DNA from 2 places in the Janthinobacterium amylolyticum genome. Region 1 is predicted to be linked to the other one. Evidence: predicted binding sites of a transcription regulator. Region 1 holds the regulator's gene; the other holds the start of a gene.
What was found. Region 1 encodes LexA, which represses DNA repair genes until DNA is damaged. Its sites were predicted from a motif close to ACTGTATNNNNATACAGT; they were not measured.
Positions count from the first base shown of each region.

Region 2: recA (recombinase RecA) is a predicted target of LexA. The motif match lies at 5,912-5,929, and genes of this name have one in related genera.

Region 1 covers NZ_JBNYXL010000007.1:350,502-362,003, reverse strand. The annotation lists gene ACQ4WR_RS17330 (replicative DNA helicase) at 1-1,091, opposite strand, end outside; gene rplI (50S ribosomal protein L9) at 1,227-1,682, opposite strand; gene rpsR (30S ribosomal protein S18) at 1,710-2,000, opposite strand; gene priB (primosomal replication protein N) at 2,026-2,325, opposite strand; gene rpsF (30S ribosomal protein S6) at 2,346-2,744, opposite strand; gene lexA (transcriptional repressor LexA) at 3,020-3,655, shown strand; gene ACQ4WR_RS17300 (cystathionine gamma-synthase family protein) at 3,725-4,966, opposite strand; gene purF (amidophosphoribosyltransferase) at 5,115-6,638, opposite strand; gene ACQ4WR_RS17290 (CvpA family protein) at 6,678-7,166, opposite strand; gene ACQ4WR_RS17285 (SPOR domain-containing protein) at 7,187-8,182, opposite strand; gene folC (bifunctional tetrahydrofolate synthase/dihydrofolate synthase) at 8,207-9,505, opposite strand; gene accD (acetyl-CoA carboxylase, carboxyltransferase subunit beta) at 9,680-10,552, opposite strand; gene trpA (tryptophan synthase subunit alpha) at 10,750-11,502, opposite strand, start outside.
Region 2 covers NZ_JBNYXL010000002.1:17,996-29,497, reverse strand. The annotation lists gene sucD (succinate--CoA ligase subunit alpha) at 1-138, opposite strand, end outside; gene sucC (ADP-forming succinate--CoA ligase subunit beta) at 152-1,321, opposite strand; gene ACQ4WR_RS03715 (DUF2889 domain-containing protein) at 1,407-2,051, opposite strand; gene ACQ4WR_RS03710 (methyltransferase regulatory domain-containing protein) at 2,246-3,790, opposite strand; gene recX (recombination regulator RecX) at 4,059-4,514, opposite strand; gene recA (recombinase RecA) at 4,725-5,828, opposite strand; gene ACQ4WR_RS03695 (response regulator) at 6,064-6,798, shown strand; gene ACQ4WR_RS03690 (sensor histidine kinase) at 6,795-8,333, shown strand; gene ACQ4WR_RS03685 (DUF4212 domain-containing protein) at 8,326-8,640, shown strand; gene ACQ4WR_RS03680 (sodium:solute symporter family protein) at 8,637-10,685, shown strand; gene ACQ4WR_RS03675 (S9 family peptidase) at 10,794-11,502, shown strand, end outside.

The DNA.
Region 1 (11,502 bases):
CCGAGTTCTTTCGCCAGGCCTTTCAAGCCCCGCGAAATTTCGGAAATTTCCGTGGCGCGGTTATCGCCCGGAGTATTTGCCGACATCAGTTGCAAGTAATCGACGATGATCAGGCCCAGCTTGCCGCATTGACGCGACAGACGGCGCGAACGGGCGCGCAATTCGATCGAGTTCAGCGCCGGCGTTTCATCGATGTACAACTGGGCGTCGTTCATCTTTTGAATCGCGTTGGTCAGGCGCGGCCAGTCTTCATCGTTCAGGCGGCCGGTACGCAGACGGTGCTGGTCCAGCTGTCCCACGGAGCCCAGCATACGCATGGCCAGCTGGGCGCCGCCCATCTCCATCGAGAACACGGCCACGGGCAAGCCGCTGTCGATGGCCACGTTTTCGCCGATGTTGACGGAAAACGCCGTCTTGCCCATCGAAGGACGTCCCGCCACGATCACCAGGTCGCCCGGCTGCAGACCGGAGGTCATGCGGTCGAGGTCGATGAAACCGGTGGGCACGCCCGTGATTTCACTCTGGTTGTCGCGGCTGTACAGCTCATCGATGCGCTCGACCACCTGCGTCAGCAGGGGCTGGATCGCGGTCCAGCCTTGGGCGCCGCGCGCGCCTTCTTCGGCGATGGCGAAGATCTTCGACTCGGCCTCGTCAAGCATCTGCTTGACTTCCTTGCCTTGCGGGCTGAAGGCCGTGCCGGAAATATCGTCAGCGACGGTGATGAGTTTGCGCAGCACGCCGCGGTCGCGCACGATCTCGGCGTAGCGCCGGATGTTCGCGGCCGATGGCGTGTTTTGCGCCATGGCGTTCAGGTAAGCGAGTCCGCCCACATCCTCGGCCTTGCCGAGCTGGGTCAGGGTTTCAAAAACAGTAATGACATCGGCTGGCTTGGAAGCGTTAACCATCTTGACGATTTGCTCGAAGATGATGCGATGGTCATAGCGATAGAAATCCTCCGCATGCATGAAGTCGGCGATGCGGTCATACGCGGCATTGTCGCGCAGCAGACCACCGATGACGGATTGTTCTGCTTCGATCGAATGCGGCGGAATACGGAGGGAATCCAGTTGCGGATCAGAGGGGGCGTTCATGGCGCGAATTATACCCGCTTCGGCGTCAGGGCAAAAAAAAAGGGCGAAAAATCGCGGAAAAAAAGGCCACAAAAAAGCCGGGCGAACCCGGCTTTTCATAGTGCGGCAGCGCTTGCGGGCCAGGCCCGCAGACGATTACGCGTTCGCGTCTGGTACGACAGCGATAACAACTTCCACGACCACGTCGGTGTGCAGAGCAACCGAAACGTTGTGCTCGCCAACGATCTTCAACGGGCCGGTAGGCATGCGGATTTGTGCTTTTTCAACAGCAAAACCTTGCTTGGTCAGCGCTTCAGCGATGTCGAAGTTGGTGACGGAACCGAACAGACGGCCATCAACACCAGCTTTTTGAGCAACTTGAACGGTCAGGCCGCTCAGTTTTTCGCCCTGGGCTTGCGATGCGGCCAGTTTGGCGGCAGCAGCTTTTTCCAGTTCGGCGCGCTTGACTTCGAATTCAGCCACAGCGGTTGCCGTGGCACGACGTGCCAGGCGTTGCGGGATCAGGAAGTTACGTGCGTAACCGTCTTTGACTTTGACGACTTCGCCGAGGTTACCGACGTTAACAACTTTTTCTAACAGAATGATTTGCATAGTTCTTCTCCAGGAATATCTGACCGATTAAGCGTGGTGCAGATCGGTGTATGGCAGCAGCGCGAGGAAGCGAGCGCGCTTGATTGCGGTGTCAACTTGGCGCTGGTAGTGCGCTTTGGTACCGGTCAGGCGTGCTGGCATGATCTTGCCGTTTTCTTGGACGAAGTCTTTCAGCGTGTCGACGTCTTTGTAGTCGACTTGCTCAACGTGAGCTGCGGTGAAGCGGCAGAACTTCTTGCGTTTGAACAACGGGTTTTGCTGTTTGCGTTTTTCTTTAAGCTTGAGCTTATTTTTGTCGAACTTTTTACCGAATGCCATGTCAGGCTCCTGTATCTAAAATGCGCTAGTCAGAATTGACTGCACTAAAATCAATGATGTGAAACACCAAACTCTTGCTGTTGCGGCTCTTCCTGGCCAGGAAACCCGTGAACTGATACACCCCACCCAAGTTTGCCTGACTGAACCGGCCTGAGATTTCGCCAGCGGCTAGCGCGGCAACATCAAACTCGGTCAAACGGGCAATCCCTGCTTCCATCTGCTGCGAACTGTGCTGCAATACTGCATTCACAATCGGCAGCCCTGCCGGGGTATAGCGCAATATTTCGCGCTCGGCAATGATGGCGGTTACTTGTAGCTGGTTCAGCGCACGATCCTGGTCAAGAATTAAGCTGCTGCTGCGGCTGGAGCGGCTGGAGCGGCTGCTGGTGCTTCGGTGCGGTGGCTTTTGGCCGCGTCTTCGCGTTGTACCGATTTCATCATCGGCGAAGGAGCTGTTTCAGCTTTCTTCATTTTAACGGTCAGGTGACGCAACACGGCATCATTGAATTTGAATGCTGTTTCCAACTCGACCAGGGTCTCGTTGTCGCATTCGATGTTCAGGCAGATGTAGTGTGCTTTAGGCAGCTTTTGGATCGAGTAAGCCATTTGACGGCGGCCCCAATCTTCCACGCGGTGAACCGAACCGCCGCGGGTGGTTACGCTGGCTTTGTAGCGTTCGATCATCGCGGGCACTTGCTCGCTTTGGTCCGGATGGACGATAAAGACTATTTCATAATGACGCATGCAAACTCCTTCAGGTCGGATTGATAATCGCCCACCCCGGCGTCAAGACGGGTGTGGGAAGGTCAGCCGAAGATTATAACCGCCTTTTGCAAACGTTTCAATCATTCCTTCCACCTGCACCCGAAAAGTCCGCGCGCCGCGCCGCTTTTCATCGGTGCACAAGTATTTCTTGCGAAATCCGCCCAAAATACGGAAATCCCCTTGCATAGTGGACGATACTGTACAAAAATACAGACTGTTCATATAGACAGCATTTTAGTATGCACCCACCGCTCATGATCAAGCTGACAGCACGACAAGAACAAATCCTGAACCTGATCAAGGACGCGATTGAAAATACGGGTTTCCCTCCCACCCGTGCCGAGATCGCCAATGAATTGGGCTTCAAATCGGCCAACGCGGCCGAAGAGCATTTGCAGGCCCTGGCCCGCAAGGGCGCCATCGAGATTTCGCCGGGCACCTCGCGCGGCATCCGCCTGATCGGCGCTGCCGCAGAAACCCTGCCATCGAAGGTGCCGGCAGCGCTGCTGATGTCGCTGCCGCTGATCGGCCGGGTGGCGGCCGGCTCGCCCATCCTGGCGCAGGAAAACCTGGAAGCGAGCTACAACGTCGACCCTGCCCTGTTCTCGGCCAAGCCCGACTTCCTGCTGAAGGTGCGCGGCTGGTCCATGCGCGACGCCGGCATCATGGATGGCGACTTGCTGGCCGTGAAAAAGGTCGACAGCGCCAAGAACGGCCAGATCGTCGTCGCCCGCATCGGCGACGAAGTCACCGTCAAGCGCTACAAAAAAACCGGTTCCGTCATCGAACTGCTGCCGGAAAACCCCGACTTCAAGGTGATCACCGTGTCGCCGGAAGACGAGTTTGCTTTGGAAGGTTTGGCGGTAGGCTTGATGCGCAGCTGGCATTAAATTGCCGCACGTAAAAAAGGGCCGCGACAGCATCACTGTCGCGGCCCTTTTTACATGGTGCGCGGCTGCTTATGCGTCCAGTGCGTTGCTGAAATCTTCCAATAAGTCTGCTTCATCTTCGATACCGACAGACACGCGAATCAAGGACTCGGCAATGCCCATGCTGGCGCGGCGCTCGGCGCCCATCTCATAAAAGATCGTGTGGGCGACAGGAATCACCAGGGTGCGCGTGTCGCCCAGGTTGCTCGCGGGAATAGCCAGGTTCAACCGATTGAGGAAATCGAAGCAGTCGATGCCATCCTTCAGCTCAAAGCTGAACAGCGAACCATAGCTGCGGAACAGGTCCGTCGCCAGCGCATGTTGCGGGTGCGACGCCAGGCCCGGGTAATGCACGGCAGCCACTCGTGGGTCGGCGGCAAGCATGGTCGCCAGCGCCAGGGCGTTCGAGCAGGTGCGGTCCATGCGCAAGGCCATGGTTTCCGCGCCGACAGCAATATGGTGCGCCGCTTCCGGACCCAGCGAGGCGCCGAAATCGCGCAAGGCCTTGGCGCGGATTTGCGCGATGCCCCACTGCGCCGGCGCCGCCTTTTTATAATTTTCAAAGATGTTCGGGTACCGCGTCCAGTCGAACACGCCCGTATCCGTCAGGCTGCCGCCCAGCGCATTGCCGTGGCCGCCGATGGATTTCGTCAAGGCGTTCACCACCAGGCCCGCACCCACGGCTTTCGGGCGGAACAGATACGGCGTCGTCATGGTGTTGTCGACGATGTAGAGGATGCCTTTTTCACGGCACAGGTCGCCGATTTTCTTCAGGTCGGCGATCTGCGTACGGGGATTGGCGATGGTTTCCACAAACACGATGCGCGTGGCCGGCGTAATGGCGGCCGCCACGTTGGCCACCTCGGTGGCGTCGACGAACGACACGCCGATGCCCTGCCCCGTCACCGTTTGCCACAGGCTGTTGGTGTTGCCAAACAAAAACGCCGACGAGACGACATGGTCGCCCGCGCGCAACAGCGACTGCACCACGGCGCCGATGGCGCCCATGCCGGTGGCGAAGCACAAAGTCGCCACGCCGTCTTCCATCTTGTTGACCTTGTCTTCCAGCGCGGAAACGGTCGGGTTACCCTGGCGGCCATAGCGGAAGCCTGGCTCCTTGCCCTGGAACACGGAAGCAAGCTGGCGCGCATCGGCGTAGCCAAAGGCAACGGAAGTGTGCACGGGCTTGTGCAAGGAGCCGTGCTCGATGCCCTTGCGGCGGTCGTTGTGCAGGATGGTGGTGGTGAAGCCGTAGTTTTTTTTGGTAGTCATGGTGGAAGTTCCAAATACTCGTCTTGCCGCTTAACCCAAGGCAAGTGCTGGGGTCAGTCCCTTCGGGATCGGAATGCGCACCACTGGCGCGCACTCCCCCGGCGGGTCTGACCCCGAAAAAAAAGCCCGGCAATAGCCGGGCCCAGTATCAAGCCTCGGTAGTAGCGAGGTTCAGGTTCAGCTGGGAACGCGGCGTATCTTCGGGCGCTGCCGCCTTCGGATGGTGGCGCGCATATTCCAGGCGGTCCAGGTATTCCTGCGACACGTCGCCCGTCACGTAGACGCCATCGAAGCACGATGCCTCGAAGTTGGTCAGGGCCGGGTTGACGTCGGCAATCGCCTGCTTCAGCGCTTCGATATCCTGGTACACCAGGTAGTCGGCCGTGATTTCGCGGCACACTTCTTCCGTCGTGCGGCCGTAGGCGATCAATTCGTCGCGCGTCGGCATGTCGATGCCGTACACGTTCGGGTAGATCACCGGTGGCGCGGCCGAGGCGAAGATGACCTTAGTCGCGCCCGCTTCGCGCGCCATCTGCACGATTTCACGGCTGGTGGTGCCGCGCACGATGGAGTCGTCGACCAGCAGCACGACTTTATCCTTGAACTCGGATGGAATCGCGTTGAGCTTCTGGCGCACGGATTTCTTACGCGCCGCCTGGCCCGGCATGATGAAGGTACGGCCGATGTAGCGGTTCTTGATGAAGCCTTCGCGGTACTCGATGTTCAGCGCCATGGCCAGCTGGATGGCGGCCGGTCGCGAGGAATCGGGAATCGGCATGACCACGTCGATATGCACGCCGGGCAATTCGGTGCGGATCTTTTCGGCCAGGTATTCGCCCATTTTCAGGCGCGTGGCGTACACGGAAGCGCCGTCGATGACGGAATCGGGACGCGCCAGGTAGACGAATTCGAAGACGCACGGATTCAGGCTGGCATTGTCGGCGCACTGGGCGCTGTGCAATTGCTTGTCGGCGTCGATGAAGACGGCTTCGCCAGGACCGATGTCGCGCACGAAGCGGAAGCCCATGCCTTCCAGGGCCACGGATTCGGAAGCGATCAGGTATTCAGGACCCTGCTCCGTTTCATTGATGCCCAGGCACAGCGGACGGATGCCGTGCGGGTCGCGGAAGGCCAGCAAGCCCACGCCGGCGATTTGCGCGACGGCGGCGTAGCCACCCTTGACGCGGCGGTTCAGCACGGTGACGGCCTTGAAGATGGCTTCCGGGTCCAGGTTCAGGCCCGTCGTCGCTTCCTGGATTTCATGCGCCAGCACGTTGAGCAGCACTTCCGAGTCGGAATCGGTATTGATGTGGCGGCGGTCGTTCTTGAACATTTCCTGTTTCAACTGCTCCCAGTTGGTCAGGTTGCCATTGTGCGCCAGGGTGATGCCGAACGGCGCATTCACATAAAACGGCTGTGCTTCCTCTTCGCTCGACGAACCGGCCGTCGGGTAGCGACAGTGGCCGATGCCGGTGGTGCCTTGCAGCGAACGCATGTTGCGCGTACGGAAGACGTCACGTACGAGGCCATTGGCCTTGTGCATGGAAAACATACTGCTGTGATTGGTCGCAATCCCTGCCGCATCCTGACCGCGATGTTGCAAGAGCAACAATGCATCATAGAGCAATTGATTGACAGGTTGATGGGAAACGACGCCGACGATGCCACACATGGTGTGCTCCTAAACTGTGCTACTGATTTTAAAAAAAATTCAAAATTTCACATGCTGCGCGTAAGCGGCAGGCAGATAAGGCTTGATGGCGCGCGCGCCCTGTTCCGCGACCGGGCTGAGCAGCGCGTTTTTCCAGAATGGCTGCTGCGGGATGGTCGTCATACCGCACAAGATGACGGCGGTCAGCACGATCACAAGGCCCCGCGCCAGGCCGAACAGGCTGCCCAGGGTGCGGTCGGCCAGGCTCAGGCCCGTCACCTTGACAAGCGCGTCGACCGTCATGGACAGCAAGCCCATCAGAATACGCACGCCGATGAACAGCACGACGAAGGCCAGCAATAACCGGATGGCTTCGCCCGGTACGGCTTCCGGCAGGAATTTCGCCAGGGTGGCGCCATAGGCGTTGGCAATGACGAAGGCCACGATCCAGCTGACCAATGACAGTATTTCCTTGACCAGGCCACGCATCATGCTGATCAGCACGGACGTCACCAGCACGAACAGCACCAGGTAATCGAAGATCGTCACGCGCGCTCAGCCTTGCATGATCACGCTGGCACCAGCGAACCGCCCAGGCCCAGCTTTTGCAGCTTGGCGCGTGTCTTTTCCGCGTCTTCGCGGCTGCCGAACGGGCCCACCCGCACACGGATACGCTCGCCAGCAGGGCTGGAGACTTTCTGCGTGTACGACTTGATGCCTGCTTCGCGCAGCTTGTCCTGCAATTCGTCGACCTTGTCCTGCGTCGCCAGGGCCGCCACCTGCACCACGAACTTGCCGCTGCCGGCATCGTGGGCTTTTTCCTGCGGCTTCTCCACGGGCTTGCCTTCCAGGATCGCCAGTGCGCGCGCCGCATCGTCGGCAGACTGCGCCGGCTTGGCAGGTTTCGCTTCGGGCTTGGCTTCCGGTTTCACCTCATGCTTGGGCTCAGGCTTGGTTTCCGCCTTGGGCTCGTGCTTCGGTTCCGGCTTCGGTTCGTGTTTCGGTTCAGGTTTCGGCTCCACCTTGACCGGCTTGGGCTCGGGCTTCGGCTCCGGTTTCGGCTCCGGTTTCGGCTCCACATACGCGGGCTTGACGGGAGCTGGCTGGGCAGCGGCAAGCACGGGTGCTGGCGCTGGCGCCGGCTTGGCCGCCGGCGGCAGCGGCGTGTCGACGATTTCCTCGGACTGGTCCAGGCCATTGCTTGCCGCGGCCTGGGCCGGGACGGCCGGCACGGGTGCAGGTGCCGGCGCGGCTTTTTCCTTCGACGGGATGTCGATGGCGATATCGTTGAAAGGGGCTTTCGGCTCGGAATCGAGCAGCATCGGCAAGCCGACAGCCACGCCCAGGGCCAGGGCGATGGCCCCGACCAGGCGGCGGCGTGCGCGCTTCTTTTCAGGCAAGACCGGATCCGTTGCGTCCTTGCCGCCACGGCGCGATCCGCCGCCACCGGAGGTGTTGGCAGCGCGCTTGCGGGTCGGCGACTGTGCTTCGCCAGGGACATAAAAGCCGCTGTCTTCGCCAGAGGATTCTTGCTTGTTTTTAAACAGTTTCGAGAACAAGCCCATGCGTGATTTTCAGTCGAGTGCGTTTCAGTGAAGTGAGGATTTTCGGGCCTTCATCACGCCGGCAACGGTGAGGAAAGAACCAAAGACCACAATTCTATCATTCTCACCGGCCCGGCTCATTGCATTTGCAAAAGCTTGTGCCGGATCATCGAAAATAGACACAGTATGTTCGCTGCTGTCAGGCTTGTCTTCCAGCATGATCTGCACCTTGGCGGCCAGCTCGGAGGCTGTGGCAGCGCGCGGCGAAGGCAGGCCCGTCAGGCACCAGTGGTCGACGTGTTCGGACATGGCGGCCAGTACGCCATCGATATCCTTGTCCTGCATGGAACCGAAGACGGCATAGGTGTACGGATGGAAACCCATATTGCCCAGGTTCTGGTTCAGCGCCGAGGCAGCATGGGGGTTGTGCGCCACGTCGAGGATCACGCTGGGGCGGCCAGGCAAGACCTGGAAGCGGCCCGGCAGTTCCACCGTCACCAGGCCCGTGCGCACTTCCTGCGCGCCCACGGGCAGTTTCAGCTTCAGCACTTCCAGCGCGGCCAGCACGGCCGTCGCGTTGAGGATCTGGTTGGCGCCACGCAAGCTTGGATACGCGAGCGAATTGCGGCGCTGCTCGCGCCCGCCATAGTTCCACTGCTGCTTGTCGCCCGAATAATTGAAATCGCGGCCCATCAGCCACAGGTCGGCGCCGATGGCCTCGGCATGGTCGATCAGCGACTGCGGCGGCACGGGGTCGCTGCAGATGGCCGCCTTGCCCGGACGGAAGATGCCGGCCTTTTCAAAGCCGATCGCTTCGCGCGTATCGCCCAGGTAATCCGTATGATCGATGTCGACGCTGGTGACGATGGCCACGTCGGCGTCGATCACGTTGACGGCGTCCAGGCGCCCGCCCAGGCCCACTTCCAGGATGGCCACGTCCAGCTTTGCCTGCGCCAGCAGGTGCAAAATCGCCAGGGTGGTGAATTCAAAATACGTCAGCGGCGTGTCGCCGCGCACGGCCTCGACAGCGTTGAAGCTGGCGACGAGCTGTTCATCGCTGGCCATCTCGCCCAGCACGCGCGCGCGCTCATTGAAATCGAGGAAGTGCGGCTTGATGTACAGGCCCACTTTGTAGCCAGCGCGCAACAGCACCGATTCCAGCATGGCGCAGGTGGATCCCTTGCCGTTCGTGCCCGCCACCATGATCACGGGGCAAATAAAAGCCAGCTGCATGCGCGCCTTGACGGCTTGCACTCGGTCCAGGCCCATGTTGATCTGGGTTTCCGAATGGCGGGTTTCCAGCATGGCGAGCCAGTCCGGCAAGGTGGTGGGGAGGTTTTGCATGGGAGACTTCTTGAGGTAAGGATGCGCGAGGCAGAAAAACAGATGACCCTAAACAACATCTGGGGTCGGTCCCTGCGGGATCGAGATTCACTCCACTGGAGTGAATCTCCCCGTCGGGTCCGACCCCAGCAGTTCATGGGTTCAGGCAAATGGACATTATTCCATTCAATACAATCAAGCCAGCACTTCCACGGCCTGATTCTGCAGCAAGGCCAGCAGGCGGGCGATTTCTTCGCGCATCTTGCGGCGGTCGACGATCATGTCGACGGCGCCCTTGGTAACGAGGAACTCGGCGCGCTGGAAGCCTTCCGGCAGTTTTTCGCGCACGGTGTTTTCAATCACGCGCGGGCCGGCAAAGCCGATCAGCGCTTTCGGCTCGGCGATGACGACGTCGCCCATGAAGGCGAACGAAGCGGACACGCCGCCCATGGTCGGGTCGGTCAGCACGCTGATGAATGGCAATTTCTTTTCCGACAGTTTGGTCAGCATGGCCGTGGTTTTCGCCATCTGCATCAGCGACAGCAAGCCTTCCTGCATGCGCGCGCCACCGGTGGCGGTGATGCAAATGAACGGCACTTTCTGTTCCAGCGCGATCTGCGCGCCGCGCACGAAGCGCTCGCCGACCACGGAGCCCATGGAGCCGCCCATGAATTCGAATTCGAAGCACGCCACGACCACTGGCAGGCTCATGATGGCCCCGCCCATGACGACCATCGCATCCGTCTCGCCCGTCGCTTCCATGGCGGATTTCAGGCGGTCCGGGTATTTCTTGCTGTCCTTGAACTTCAGGGTATCGACGGGCAGGATTTCCTGGCCGATTTCGTAGCGGCCGCCCGCGTCGAGCAGGCTGTCGAGGCGTTCGCGCGCGCGGATGCGCATGTGGTGGTCGCACTTCGGGCAGACGTGCAAATTCGATTCCAGGTCCGTACGGTACAGCACGGCTTCGCACGACGGGCACTTGACCCACAGGCCTTCCGGCATGGTCTTGCGCGCGGCGGCGTCCGAACGCTGTATGCGCGGTGGCAGCAGTTTTTCCAACCAACTCATATTTTCTCCTTGGGCCCTTGTAGGGGTAGCGTCGGTGGACACCCCCGGCAGACGGTCAACGGCGGCGCCCCGCAGGACGCCACCAAAAATTTTATCTATTGCACAATAACAGGCAAATCAGTGGCCGAAGTGTAGCCGTTTATCGCCGGGCTGTCGAACTTTGCCGCCAACGCATCTTGCGTAAACGGCAAGCTTGCTCAGGCATCCAGTGCGGCGCGGATGCCGGCCGTAAAGCTGCGCACGGCGTCCACGGCGCCGCCTGCCGGCGCGTTTTCTATCTCCTGGATGATGCGGCTGCCGATGACGACGGCATCGGCCACCTTGGCAACGGCCTTGGCCGTGGCGCCATCGCGGATGCCGAAGCCCACGCCGATGGGTAATTTTACATGCTGGCGGATGGCCGCGAGGCGTTCAGCCACCTGTTGCGTATCAATGTTACCCGCTCCCGTCACGCCTTTCAGCGACACGTAATAGCTGAAGCCGCCGCCGACCTTGGCCACTTGGGCGATGCGCTCCTCGGTCGAAGTGGGCGCCAGCAGGAAAATCAGGTCGAGGCCCGCTTCGCGCATGGCGGCGCCGAACTCTTCGCATTCTTCCGGCGGATAGTCGACGACGATGGCGCCATCGGCACCGGCCGCCTGTGCCGCCGCGATGAAGGCGGCGCTGCCGATGCGCTCGATGGGATTGGCATAGCCCATCAGTACCACGGGCGTCGTCTGGTTCGTCTCGCGGAACTGGCGCACGTAGCCGAACACGTCATGGATGCCGACATTGAATTTCAGCGCACGCTCGCAGGCGCGCTGGATGACGGGGCCTTCCGCCATGGGATCGGAAAACGGCACGCCCAGTTCCAGCACGTCGGCGCCGCCCTCGACGAGCGCATGCATCAGCGGCACGGTGGCGTCAGGGCCGGGGTCGCCGGCGGTGATGAAGGTGACCAGGCCGGTCTT
Region 2 (11,502 bases), on a different contig from region 1:
TTTCTTCGGGTTCACGCCTGCCACGAAGGCAGCTTTGCCGTTCGCGTAGTCGCGGCAACCGCGGGTGTGGAACTGACCGGTCTTGCCGGTGATCCCTTGGGTAACGACTTTGGTATCTTTATTGATCAGAATGGACATGTTGATTCCTTAATTAAGCTTGACCGGCAGCAGCGGCAACGACGCTCTTGGCTGCATCTTCCATGGTGTCGGCTGCGATGATAGGCAGACCGGAATCGGCCAGCATCTTTTTGCCCAGATCTTCGTTGGTGCCCTTCATGCGCACCACCAGCGGCACGTTCAGCGAAACGGCTTTCACTGCGGCGATGACGCCTTCAGCGATCACGTCGCAACGCATGATGCCGCCGAAAATGTTCACCAGGATAGCTTTCAGGCCTGGATTTTTCAGCATGATCTTGAACGCTTCGGTCACTTTTTCTGCCGTGGCGCCGCCGCCGACGTCCAGGAAGTTGGCTGGCTCGCCGCCGAACAGTTTAATCGTGTCCATGGTCGCCATGGCCAGGCCGGCGCCGTTTACCAGGCAACCGATGTTGCCGTCGAGCGAGATGTAGGCCAGGTCGAATTTCGACGCTTCGATTTCCGCTGGATCTTCTTCGTCCAGATCGCGCAGGGCGACGATTTCCGGATGGCGGAACAGGGCGTTCGGGTCAAAGTTGAACTTCGCGTCCAGGGCGATGACCTTGCCGCTGCCGGTGACGATCAGCGGGTTGATCTCGGCCAGCGAGCAGTCGGTTTCCCAGTAGGCTTTGTACAGGCCTTGCAGGTTGACGCGGGCGTCGGCGATCGAACCGGCAGGCACGCCGATTTTCGCGGCGATGTCGTCTGCCTGGGCATCGGTCAGGCCGGTGCCTGGATCGATGGTGACGTGGTGGATTTTCTCAGGGTGGCTCTCGGCCACTTCTTCGATGTCCATGCCGCCTTCGGACGACGCCATCAGGACGATTTTCTGGGTGACGCGGTCGGTGACCAGCGAAACGTACAGTTCTTGCTTGATGTCGGCGCCTTCTTCCACCAGCAGGCGGTTGACTTTCTGGCCTTCGGCGCTGGTCTGGTGCGTGATCAGCTGCATGCCCATGATCTGGTCAGCGTATTCCTTGACCTGTTCGATCGATTTTGCCACTTTCACGCCGCCGCCCTTGCCGCGGCCACCTGCGTGGATCTGCGCCTTGACAACCCATACCGGGCCGCCCAGGGTTTCCGCAGCCTTGACGGCTTCTTCAACGGACATGCACGGAATACCGCGTGGTACCGTCACTCCGTGCTGCCGGAGGATTTCTTTGGCTTGATACTCATGGATTTTCATGCTGGCTTCCCTTCTGATACTGATTTGTAAAAATACGGTTAGTGGTGCAAAAAAAACAGGAAAAACGGGAAAAACAGCGCCGGGGTCACGCTTTGGCTACCCAGCGCGGGTAATACTGTGCCACCGCCCCGCCATCGGTGCGCAGGGCGTGGCATCTGTCGAGTTGAAACGGCTTTTCATGCGGCAAATCAGCATTCTCACCGTCGCGGGTCGACCAGACATCGCCGGCAAATGCCTGAACCGTCGCAGTCGGCAAGACTTGCGCCAGTTCCGTCAAATGGGTACAGCCGGCGATTCCCGCCAGGCGCTGTTTCAAGTCGCGGCGGAAATTCTTCAATAAATTCAGACCGATCAGCGCCCTGTAGGCGGGGCCGATGGTATCGCAAAAACCGGGATACGGTACGGCCTCGGAGGCGGCTTCAGCCTCGACGATGGTCAGTTCGCGATCGACGGTAATGCGTAAATGGAGGTCATGCAGGGGGGTGCCGGCGGGACGGGGGCCGGAGGCCAGGGTCGCGTCATAGCTTTTGATATCGGTGATACGGGCGTCAATATCCCACAGGCCGTCGTCGCGCACATACGCTTGGACGTCGATAACGCGGGAGTGCCGTAGGGCGCGCCGGGATACGGGAGTTGACAGGGGCATAAGACCGATGCCGCTTGCGCGGCCATAATTTAGTAAGCAGCCATGTGCATAAAGCACGCCGTTCGCAGCTTCTACGAACAGCAACCGCACCTGCGGCGCCGCAAAAACCCTAAAAGTGTAGCACACAGGGCGCTAGTTGCGCCGCAACATAATTTTTTATTGGTCTTGCCGCCCGCCTGAAATTATTGATGAAAATCGCAAAACAAATGACCGCCATTCACGATTCAAATAACTAATTACAGGCATGCAGGCCTTGCCTGCCTGCCCGCCGCCCCGCCTCAGTCGGCCACGCCCAGGGCGCGCAGAACCGGCAAGGTGCGCGTGGCAAAATACTCGGCGTGCGCCAGTAGCTCGGCCAGGTTTTCCTCTTCCGTCAGCAAGGGCTGTCCATCCCTGGTCAGCAACTGGTTCAGGCGCAGCAGCACGGGCCACGTCGCGCGCACGCAGTCCTGCGGCGTTGCAGCACCTTGCAGCTGCGCCCACAGGAATAGCTGTTGTAAATGCGATACAACCACGCCGCCCCCCGTCAGGGGACTGGCGAGGATATGCAGATCCGTGCGCTCCAGCGCCAGCGTCAGCAGGTGCGCATTCAGGCGCGCCGTCTGCGGCCGCGCCACGGCGATGCCGGCCTCGTCCTGGACGGCCAGCACGCTGCCCTTGCTGACGAGAATCAGCACGATTTGCAGCAAGGCGGCCAGGCCGGCGTCGCTGCCCGCCAGTTGCAGTTGCTGCTCCAGTTCGCCTATTGTGTAGACGCGGTGGTCCGCCATGGCATCGAGCACGGGCGCATACACGCGCTCGTCCATATCGGCGTCGCCCAGCACGCCATGCACGCTCAGCACCACTTCGTCGCGCGGCACGGCCAGCATCACGCGCACGGCCCGCAAGGCGCTCGCCTGGGCGAGCGGCGTCAGCCGGCGCGCGCCCTTGACCCAGTAATCCTTGCGGAACTGCTCGTTGACGAGGAAGGCGCGCGTCGTTTCGCGGAAGGTGGGATCGGGAATCTCGGCGAGGAATTGCTGGTGCTCGGCCGTCAGGTTCAGCATGTCGACCAGCGCCGTGTAATTGGCGGACGCGGCAAACTCCAGCTTGGCCTCGCCCAACATGGCGGCCAGGCGCGAAAAGGCCATCGGCTGCCAATCCGCATTGAAGTATTCGTGCGCCACATAATTGCGGTCCAGCGCCTTGAGTTTCTCGAAGCGGTCCGCCAGCAGGGGATAGGCTTCCAGGTAGCGCGGTTGCGTGGCGATCATCCGGTCGACGAAATCGATGGCGCCGTCGACTCTGGCCAGCACGCCCACGCCCGGCGCGCTCATGACGCGGCTATGTTCGGCCAGCAAGTCGCGCATCGGCATCATGGCGCTCCAGCCTGGCTGCGTGTTATAGCTGATGTAGGCGACGCCGCCCACTTTCAGCTTGCGCTGCAGGAACGCGACGATCAGTGCGCGGTTTTCCGCCGAGACCCAGCTCCAGATCCCGTGCAGGCAGATATAGTCGAAATCAGGCAAGTCGTCGCGGCGGCAAAACTGCGCGAACGATTCATCCGTGAACTGCGCGCCGGCGCCGGACGCGCTGGCCAGTTCCTGCGCAAAAGCGGCCTGGGACGGGTTGAAATCATTGCCATGCCAGCGCGTGGCCGATGCCGCCGCATGGATGTTGGCGCTGACGCCCTGGCCAAAACCCAGCTCGCACGCCGTGCCGCTGGCCGGCAAGGCCAGGCCGGCGGCCAGCAGGGGCAGCCGCAGGCGCAAGGGGTTCAATTCTTCGTAATAGCCATAGGTATAGGCGATTTCGGCCATATAGCCGGCATTCCAGTTGCTCATCTCGCGTCCTGTCACGGTCAGTGGCGCTGCGCGCAGCGCACAGCATTCGAGCGCCAGCATACCCGATCGCACGGCGGCGTCATACGGGAAACAGAGCGCGTTTGAAAGCCCAGTTCGTGGCAGGCCGCCAGGCGTGGCATGGGCAAGGCGACACAGGGGCCGAGCCGGGCCGAGGCGAGGCGGGCTGGGCTGGGCTGGCGGAACGCCAGGCACCGTGACCATGGCGCCATGGTGGCGGTGGCGGTGGCGGTGGCCGCCGCAGCCTGCCTTATTCCTCGTCCGGGTCCAGCCCCTTGAGGGCCACCTGCACGGCGCGCTGGGAAAAGCCGCGCTGCATCAGGAAGCGCATCTGCTTGTTGCGCTGCTCTGCATCCTGTGCCACTTGCCCGAACTTGCGGCGCCAGACTTCGCAGGCGCGTGCCGTTTCCCCTTCCGCCAGGCCCGCCTTGAGTTCCTGCAGCGCTTCGCCGCCAATGCCATGGCTTTGCAGTTCGGCCATGATGCGGCTATTGCCAAAGCGGGCCGAGCGGCGGTGGATCAGCGATTCGGAAAAGCGCTCCTGCGACAGCCAGTTGGCTTTCTCCAGGCTGTCGAGCAAGGCTTCCACATCGTCGCCCTCCTGCGCGTGCCGCTGCAGCTTGCGGCGCAATTCCATGCGGCTGTGTTCACGCATCGACAAAAAACGTAGCGCCCTGCCCTTCAGGCTTAGTTGTACTGCGGCCATACCCCCACCTTGTCTTTCATTTCACGCTCACTCCAAAATCACACCACCCAAACACAATCGCCGCCCGGCGCAGCAGCGCGGGACGGCGATCATGGTCATACCTTGCGGCAAGCCATGCGTAGGATTAGGCCCCTTGGGCCGTAATCCGACAACATTGTTGACGTCTGTGGTGTTGTCGGATTACGCGCGGCTTTGCCGCGCTAATCCGAGTTACTCTGGCTTGGCTTCCGCAGCCTTGGCAGCCTTGTCGGCGGCTTTATCGGCTTTTTCCGGCTTTTCAGCAGCCAGCGGCGGCAGTTCACGCACGCCCAGCGAGGCGCGGACCTTGTTTTCGATCTCGCGCGCCAGCGCCGGACGCTCTTGCAGGAAGGCGCGGGCATTGTCCTTGCCCTGGCCGATGCGTTCGCCGTTGTAGCTGTACCACGAACCGGATTTCTCCACGATCTTGGCATCCGAGCCCAGGTCCAGGATTTCGCCTTCGCGCGAGGTGCCGGCACCGTACAGGATGTCGAAGTGCGCTTCCTTGAATGGCGGCGCAATCTTGTTCTTGACGACCTTGACCTTGGTTTCGTTGCCGATCACTTCGTCGCCCGACTTGATCGAGCCGGTGCGGCGGATATCCAGGCGCACGGAAGCGTAGAATTTCAGCGCGTTACCACCGGTGGTGGTTTCCGGGCTGCCGAACATCACGCCGATCTTCATGCGGATCTGGTTGATGAAGATGACCAGGGTATTCGTGCGGTTGATGGAGCCGGTCAGCTTGCGCAGGGCTTGCGACATCAGACGCGCTTGCAGGCCTGGCAGGGAATCGCCCATGTCGCCTTCGATCTCGGCACGTGGCGTCAGTGCAGCCACGGAGTCAATGACGACCAGGTCGACGCTGCCCGAACGCACGAGGGCGTCGCAAATTTCCAGCGCCTGCTCGCCCGTATCCGGTTGCGAGATCAGCAGTTCATGCAGGTTCACACCCAGCTTTTGCGCATAGCCGACGTCGAGCGCGTGCTCGGCATCGATAAAGGCGCAGGTGCCGCCCAGTTTTTGCATTTCCGCGATGGTTTGCAGGGTCAAGGTGGTTTTACCCGACGATTCCGGACCGTAGATTTCCACCACGCGGCCGCGCGGCAAGCCGCCCACGCCCAGCGCGATATCCAGGCCGAGCGAACCGGTCGACACGACTTGCACTTCTTCGATCGGGGCGCTGGCATCCATGCGCATGACCGAACCTTTGCCAAACTGCTTCTCGATCTGCGCCAGCGCGGCGGCGAGCGCCTTGGCTTTTTCCGATGCGGGTACTACAGCTTTTTTATCGTCCATATGTTCTTTCAGCCTGAGATTTAGCGCGTCGGTTAAATTCCGTGGGTTAAATTCAGCGCGGGGTTAAATTCGTTACAGACACTACTGTATAAAAAAACAGTGCTCAATGCAAGCGGAACGTGGATTTGTTTTGAAACAGATCAATACAACCCTTGTTTTTCACAAAAACTCGCCACCTTGCGGAAAATGAAACACAATACAAGCTTCTACCGCTGCAAGCATAGGAAGCCTGACCATGCGTATTTTACTTGCCGAAGACGATAGCGTGCTGGCCGACGGCCTGACCCGCTCACTGCGCCAATCCGGTTATGCGATCGATTACGTCAAGACAGGGCAAGAGGCCGATACCGCCCTGTCCACCCAGGAATTCGACTTGCTGATCCTCGACCTGGGCCTGCCAAAAATGTCCGGACTGGAAGTGCTGCGCCGCCTGCGCGCGCGCGCCTCGCTGCTGCCCGTGCTGATCCTGACTGCCGCCGATTCCATCGAGCAACGCGTAAATGGCCTCGACCTCGGCGCCGATGATTATATGGCCAAGCCGTTCGCCCTGTCGGAACTGGAGGCAAGAGTGCGCGCCCTGACGCGGCGCGGCGCGGGCGGCGGCGCCACCATCATCAAGCACGGCCCGCTCAGCTATGACCAGGTGGGGCGCAGCGCCTACATCAACGACCAGATGCTCGACCTGTCGGCGCGCGAACTGGGTTTGCTGGAAATCCTGCTGGGCCGCACCGGCCGCCTGGTCTCGAAGGAACAGCTGGTCGACCACCTGTGCGAATGGGGCGAGGAAGTGTCGAACAACGCCATCGAAGTGTATGTGCACCGCCTGCGCAAGAAGATCGAAGTGGGCGGCGTGCGCATCGCCACGGTACGCGGCCTCGGCTATTGCCTGGAGAAATACTCGGAAGCGGCGCGCCTGAACGCTGAAGCGGGCGCGGCTGAAGGCCAGGCCCATGGACCGGCCAGCAAGTGAAAGCGCGCGAGGCGCCTACGGACGAGGCCACTGACGACGACTGGTTCGAGCCGCCCACGACGGAACAGGATGACACGATCCAGCATTCGCTGTTTGGCGAAATCCTCGACTGGATGCTGGCGCCCTTGCTGCTGCTGTGGCCCATGAGTATCGCCATCACCTACCTGGTGGCCAAGGGCATCGCCAACCAGCCCTTCGACCATGCGCTGGAAGACAGCGTCACCGTGCTGACGCAGCAGGTCAAGCAGGCCGATGGCGAATTGCTGCGCCACGTTCCCGAACGCAACAGCAACAACAAGGGCCGCGACTTCCTGCGCGGCGACGATGTCGACACCCTGTATTACCTGGTGGTGGGCGGGCGCGGCGAGTATCTCGACGGCGACCGCGACCTGCCGCCGCCGCAGGACCCCGACAAGTACCGCAGCGGCATGGTGCTGTTCCGCAACGACACCATTCACGGCACGCCCGTGCGCGTGGCGTTTACCTATCTCGACATGCCGGCCAGCACCGAGGACGAGCCGCGCCGCGCGCTGGTGCAGGTGGCCGAGACCCTGGAAAAGCGCGCCCAGCTGGCCAATGAAATCATCAAGGGCGTGATTTTGCCGCAGTTCATCATCCTGCCCGTGATCCTGGCCCTGGTCTGGTTTGCCCTGGCGCGCGGCCTGTCGCCGCTGGCGCAGTTGCAGGAACGCATACGCGCGCGGCCGCCCGACGATTTGAGTCCCATCGAATCGGGCCAGGTGCCCGAGGAAATCACGCCACTGGTGGGCTCGCTCAACGAAATGCTGTCGCGCCTGTCGCTGTCGATCGACATGCAGAAACGCTTCATCGCCGATGCGGCGCACCAGATGAAAACGCCGCTGGCCGGCATGCGCATGCAGTCCGAGCTGGCCTTGCGCCAGACCGACCACGATGAAATCCACCGCTCGCTGCTGCAGCTGGCGAAAAGTTCCGAAGCGGCCACGCGCCTGGTGAACCAGCTACTGGCCCTGGCGCGCGCGGAAAACCAGCCACAGGCGGGCACGGCGTTTGCACCGCTCGAATTGAGCGAACTGGCGCGCGGCGTGGTGCAGGACTGGGTACAAGCCTCGTTTGCCCAGCATATCGACCTGGGCTTCGAGCAAGCCGCGTATCCCATCATGATTTCCGGCAACGCCATGATGCTGCGTGAACTGCTCAGCAACCTGATCGACAATGCCCTGCGCTACACGCCGGCCGGCGGCAGCGTCACGGTGCGCGTGCGCAGCACGCTTGAACTGGCCATCCTGGAAGTGGAAGATACCGGGCCCGGCATTGCGCCGGCCGAGCGGGCGCACGTGTTCGAACGCTTTTACCGCATCCTCGGCAGCAATGCCGACGGCAGCGGCCTGGGCCTGGCCATCGTGCGGGAAATCGCCCAGCAGCATGGCGCCGAAGTCGACATTTTTAATAATCCGCGCGCCCAATCGCCGAAAATGCCGGGCACTTTGCTGCGCCTGAGCATTGCCCTGCTGTTGCCGGAGACGCCAGAAGAGGATTACATCACGTATGGATAAGCCGAGCCCCGCCGCGACGCCCGAGCGGGCGGCGCACACGCCCACTGCCGAGCACCAGCAGCGCCTCGCTACCCACTGGCAAGCGACGCGGCGCCTGACCGTCATCCTGCTCACCGTCTGGCTGCTGACGGGCTTTCTGACCGTGTTTTTCGCGCGCGAACTGCTGCACCTGAATCTGTTCGGCTGGCCCCTGCCCTTCTACATGGCGGCCCAGGGCGCCTCGCTCGTCTACCTGGCCATCATCGGCTGCTATGCGTGGCGCATGCGCCGCCTCGACCGCGCCTTCCATGCCGGAGAGCAAGCATGAGCGGCCAGCGCAGTTTCTTTGCCCGCCTGTGCCGCTACTATCTGCTGTTTTCCGCCGGTTTCGCCGCCTTCCTGCTGGCCCTGACGGTGCTGGAACAGGAGGGCATGCCGCGCACCTGGATCGGCTACCTGTTCATGCTCGTCACCATCACCCTGTACGCCACCATCGGCGTCATCAGCCGCACCTCGAACGTCACCGAATACTATGTGGCGGGACGCCGGGTGCCGGCCATGTTCAACGGCATGGCCACGGCCGCCGACTGGATCTCGGCAGCCAGCTTCATCAGCCTGGCGGGCGGCCTGTACCTGAACGGCTTCGACGGCCTGGCCTTCATCATGGGCTGGACGGGCGGCTACTGCCTGGTGGCATTGCTGATCGCGCCCTACCTGCGCAAGTTCGGCCAGTACACGATTCCCGACTTCCTCGCCGCCCGCTACGGCAGCGGGCGCGACAGCCGTGGCGCCGCCGTGCGCGTGGTGGCCGTGGCTGCCACCATCATCGTCTCGTTTACCTATGTGGTGGCGCAGATCTATGCGGTCGGCCTGATCGCCTCGCGCTTCACGGGCGTGGATTTCTCCGTCGGCATCTTCCTGGGCCTGGCCAGCATCCTGGTCTGCTCATTTCTCGGCGGCATGCGCGCCATCACGTGGACGCAGGTGGCGCAGTACATCATCATCCTGATCGCCTTTCTGATTCCCGCCATGTGGCTGTCCGTCAAGCATGCGGACAACCCCGTGCCGCAGATCGCCTACGGTAAAGTCTTGCCGCAGCTGAGCGCGCGCGAACACGTTCTGGAAGCGGATCCCAGGGAAAACGAGGTGCGCGCCATCTTCCGCCAGCGCGCCATCAGCTACCAGGCGCGCATCGACGGCTTGCCTGCCGCCTGGGAGCAAGGCCATCTGGCCGCCCAGCGCCAGCTCGACAACCTGCGCCAGCGCAATGCCTCGCTGCTGGACATCCGCAATGCGGAGCGCGCGCTGATCGCCTATCCGAAAAGCCCCGAGGAAGCCCGCGTGCTGTGGCAGGCGGCGCAGGCCCACAACCAGAAGCGCGCCGAACCCATCACGCCCCACGCGCAGCCGTTTCCCGCGGCGGACCGGGAACAATCCGACATCAAGCGCAATAATTTTCTCGCCCTCGTGTTCTGCATGATGCTGGGCACGGCCGCCCTGCCGCATATCCTGATGCGCTCGTACACCACGCCATCCGTGCACGAGACGCGCGTCTCCGTGTTCTGGACCCTGTTCTTCATCCTCCTGATCTATCTCACGATTCCCGCGCTGGCCGTGCTGGTCAAATACGATATCTATTCCGCGCTGGTGGGCACGCAATACGCCAACCTGCCCACCTGGGTGTCGTACTGGGCCAATGTGGACAAGCTCAGCCCATTGATCAGCATCGTCGACGTCAACCGCGACGGCATCGTGCAGCTGGCGGAAATTGCCATCGATGCCGACGTACTGGTGCTGGCCACGCCCGAGATCGCCGGCCTGCCCTACGTGATTTCCGGCCTGGTGGCGGCTGGCGGCCTGGCCGCCGCCCTGTCGACGGCGGACGGCCTGCTGCTGGCCATCTCGAACGCCCTCTCGCACGACATCTATTACAAGGTGGTCGACCCGACCGCCTCGACGCAAAAGCGCGTGACGATTTCCAAGCTGCTGCTGCTGGCCGTGGCCTTCATCGCCGCCTACGCGGCCTCGCAAAAGCCGGCCGACATCCTGTCGCTGGTGGGCATCGCCTTTTCGCTGGCCGCCTCGACCCTGTTTCCGCCGCTGGTGCTGGGGGTATTCTGGCAACGCGCCAACTACCAGGGCGCGCTGGCGGGCATGCTGGCGGGCTTTGGCGTGTGCCTGTATTACATGTTGCACACGAGTCCCATGCTGGGTGGAACTGCTGCCGGACAATGGCTGCATATCGCGCCCATTTCCGCCGGCATTTTCGGCGTGCCGGCGGGCCTGGCGGCCGCCGCGCTGGTCAGCTGGCTGACACCGGCGCCGGGACGCCGCAGCACGGGACTGGTGGAACATATCCGCGCGCCGGAATAACGACATAAAAAAAATACTCTGGACTCGCTAAAAGTGCCGGCAAATGATAGCCTTGGAGAAACAATATTCAATTGAATATTCAATCTAGCAATTCAATCCGGAGTAACCATGCGGTCCAGCCTTGCCTGTCTCACCCTGAGTGCCCTGTTATCCAGTCTTGCCAGCCTGCCAGCCCATGCCGCGGCCCCGCCAGCGACGGCAGCGGCGGTCCCCATCGCCGACTTCTTTGCCAATGCCGCCCTGAGCGGCGCCGTGCTCTCGCCGGACGGACGCCATGTCGCCGTGCTGGTCAGTGCCAAGGGCGGACGAGTGCAGCTGTACACGGTCGACTTGCCGAGCATGAAGGTAAATGGCCTGACGTCGTTCGAGGACGCCGATATCAGCAGCATCGCCTGGGTCAACGAGCGGCGTGTCGTGTATAGCGTAATGGACCGCAATATTGCTCAAGGAGATATCCAGTACGGACCGGGCCTGTATGCCATCAATATCGACGGCAGCGGCTACCGCCAGCTGGCCAGCAACACCTATTCGAAGAAAAGCGCCAGCAGCACGCGCGAGATGCTGAGCTGGAACACGCGCCTGCTCAGTGCCAGCGGCAATCCCGGCAACGACGACATCTACGTGACGGAAGCGAGCTTCAGCACCACCGGCGTGCCATCGGAAAGAGTGCTGCGGGTCAATACGGTGACGGGCATCAGCCAGGTGGCCGCCACCCTGGCCGATGCCCAGGGCTGGCTGCTCGACCAGCAAGGCGAAGTGCGCATCGCACTGGTGGTCAAGGAAAACAAGCGCAGCATTTTTTACCGCGACAATGCCC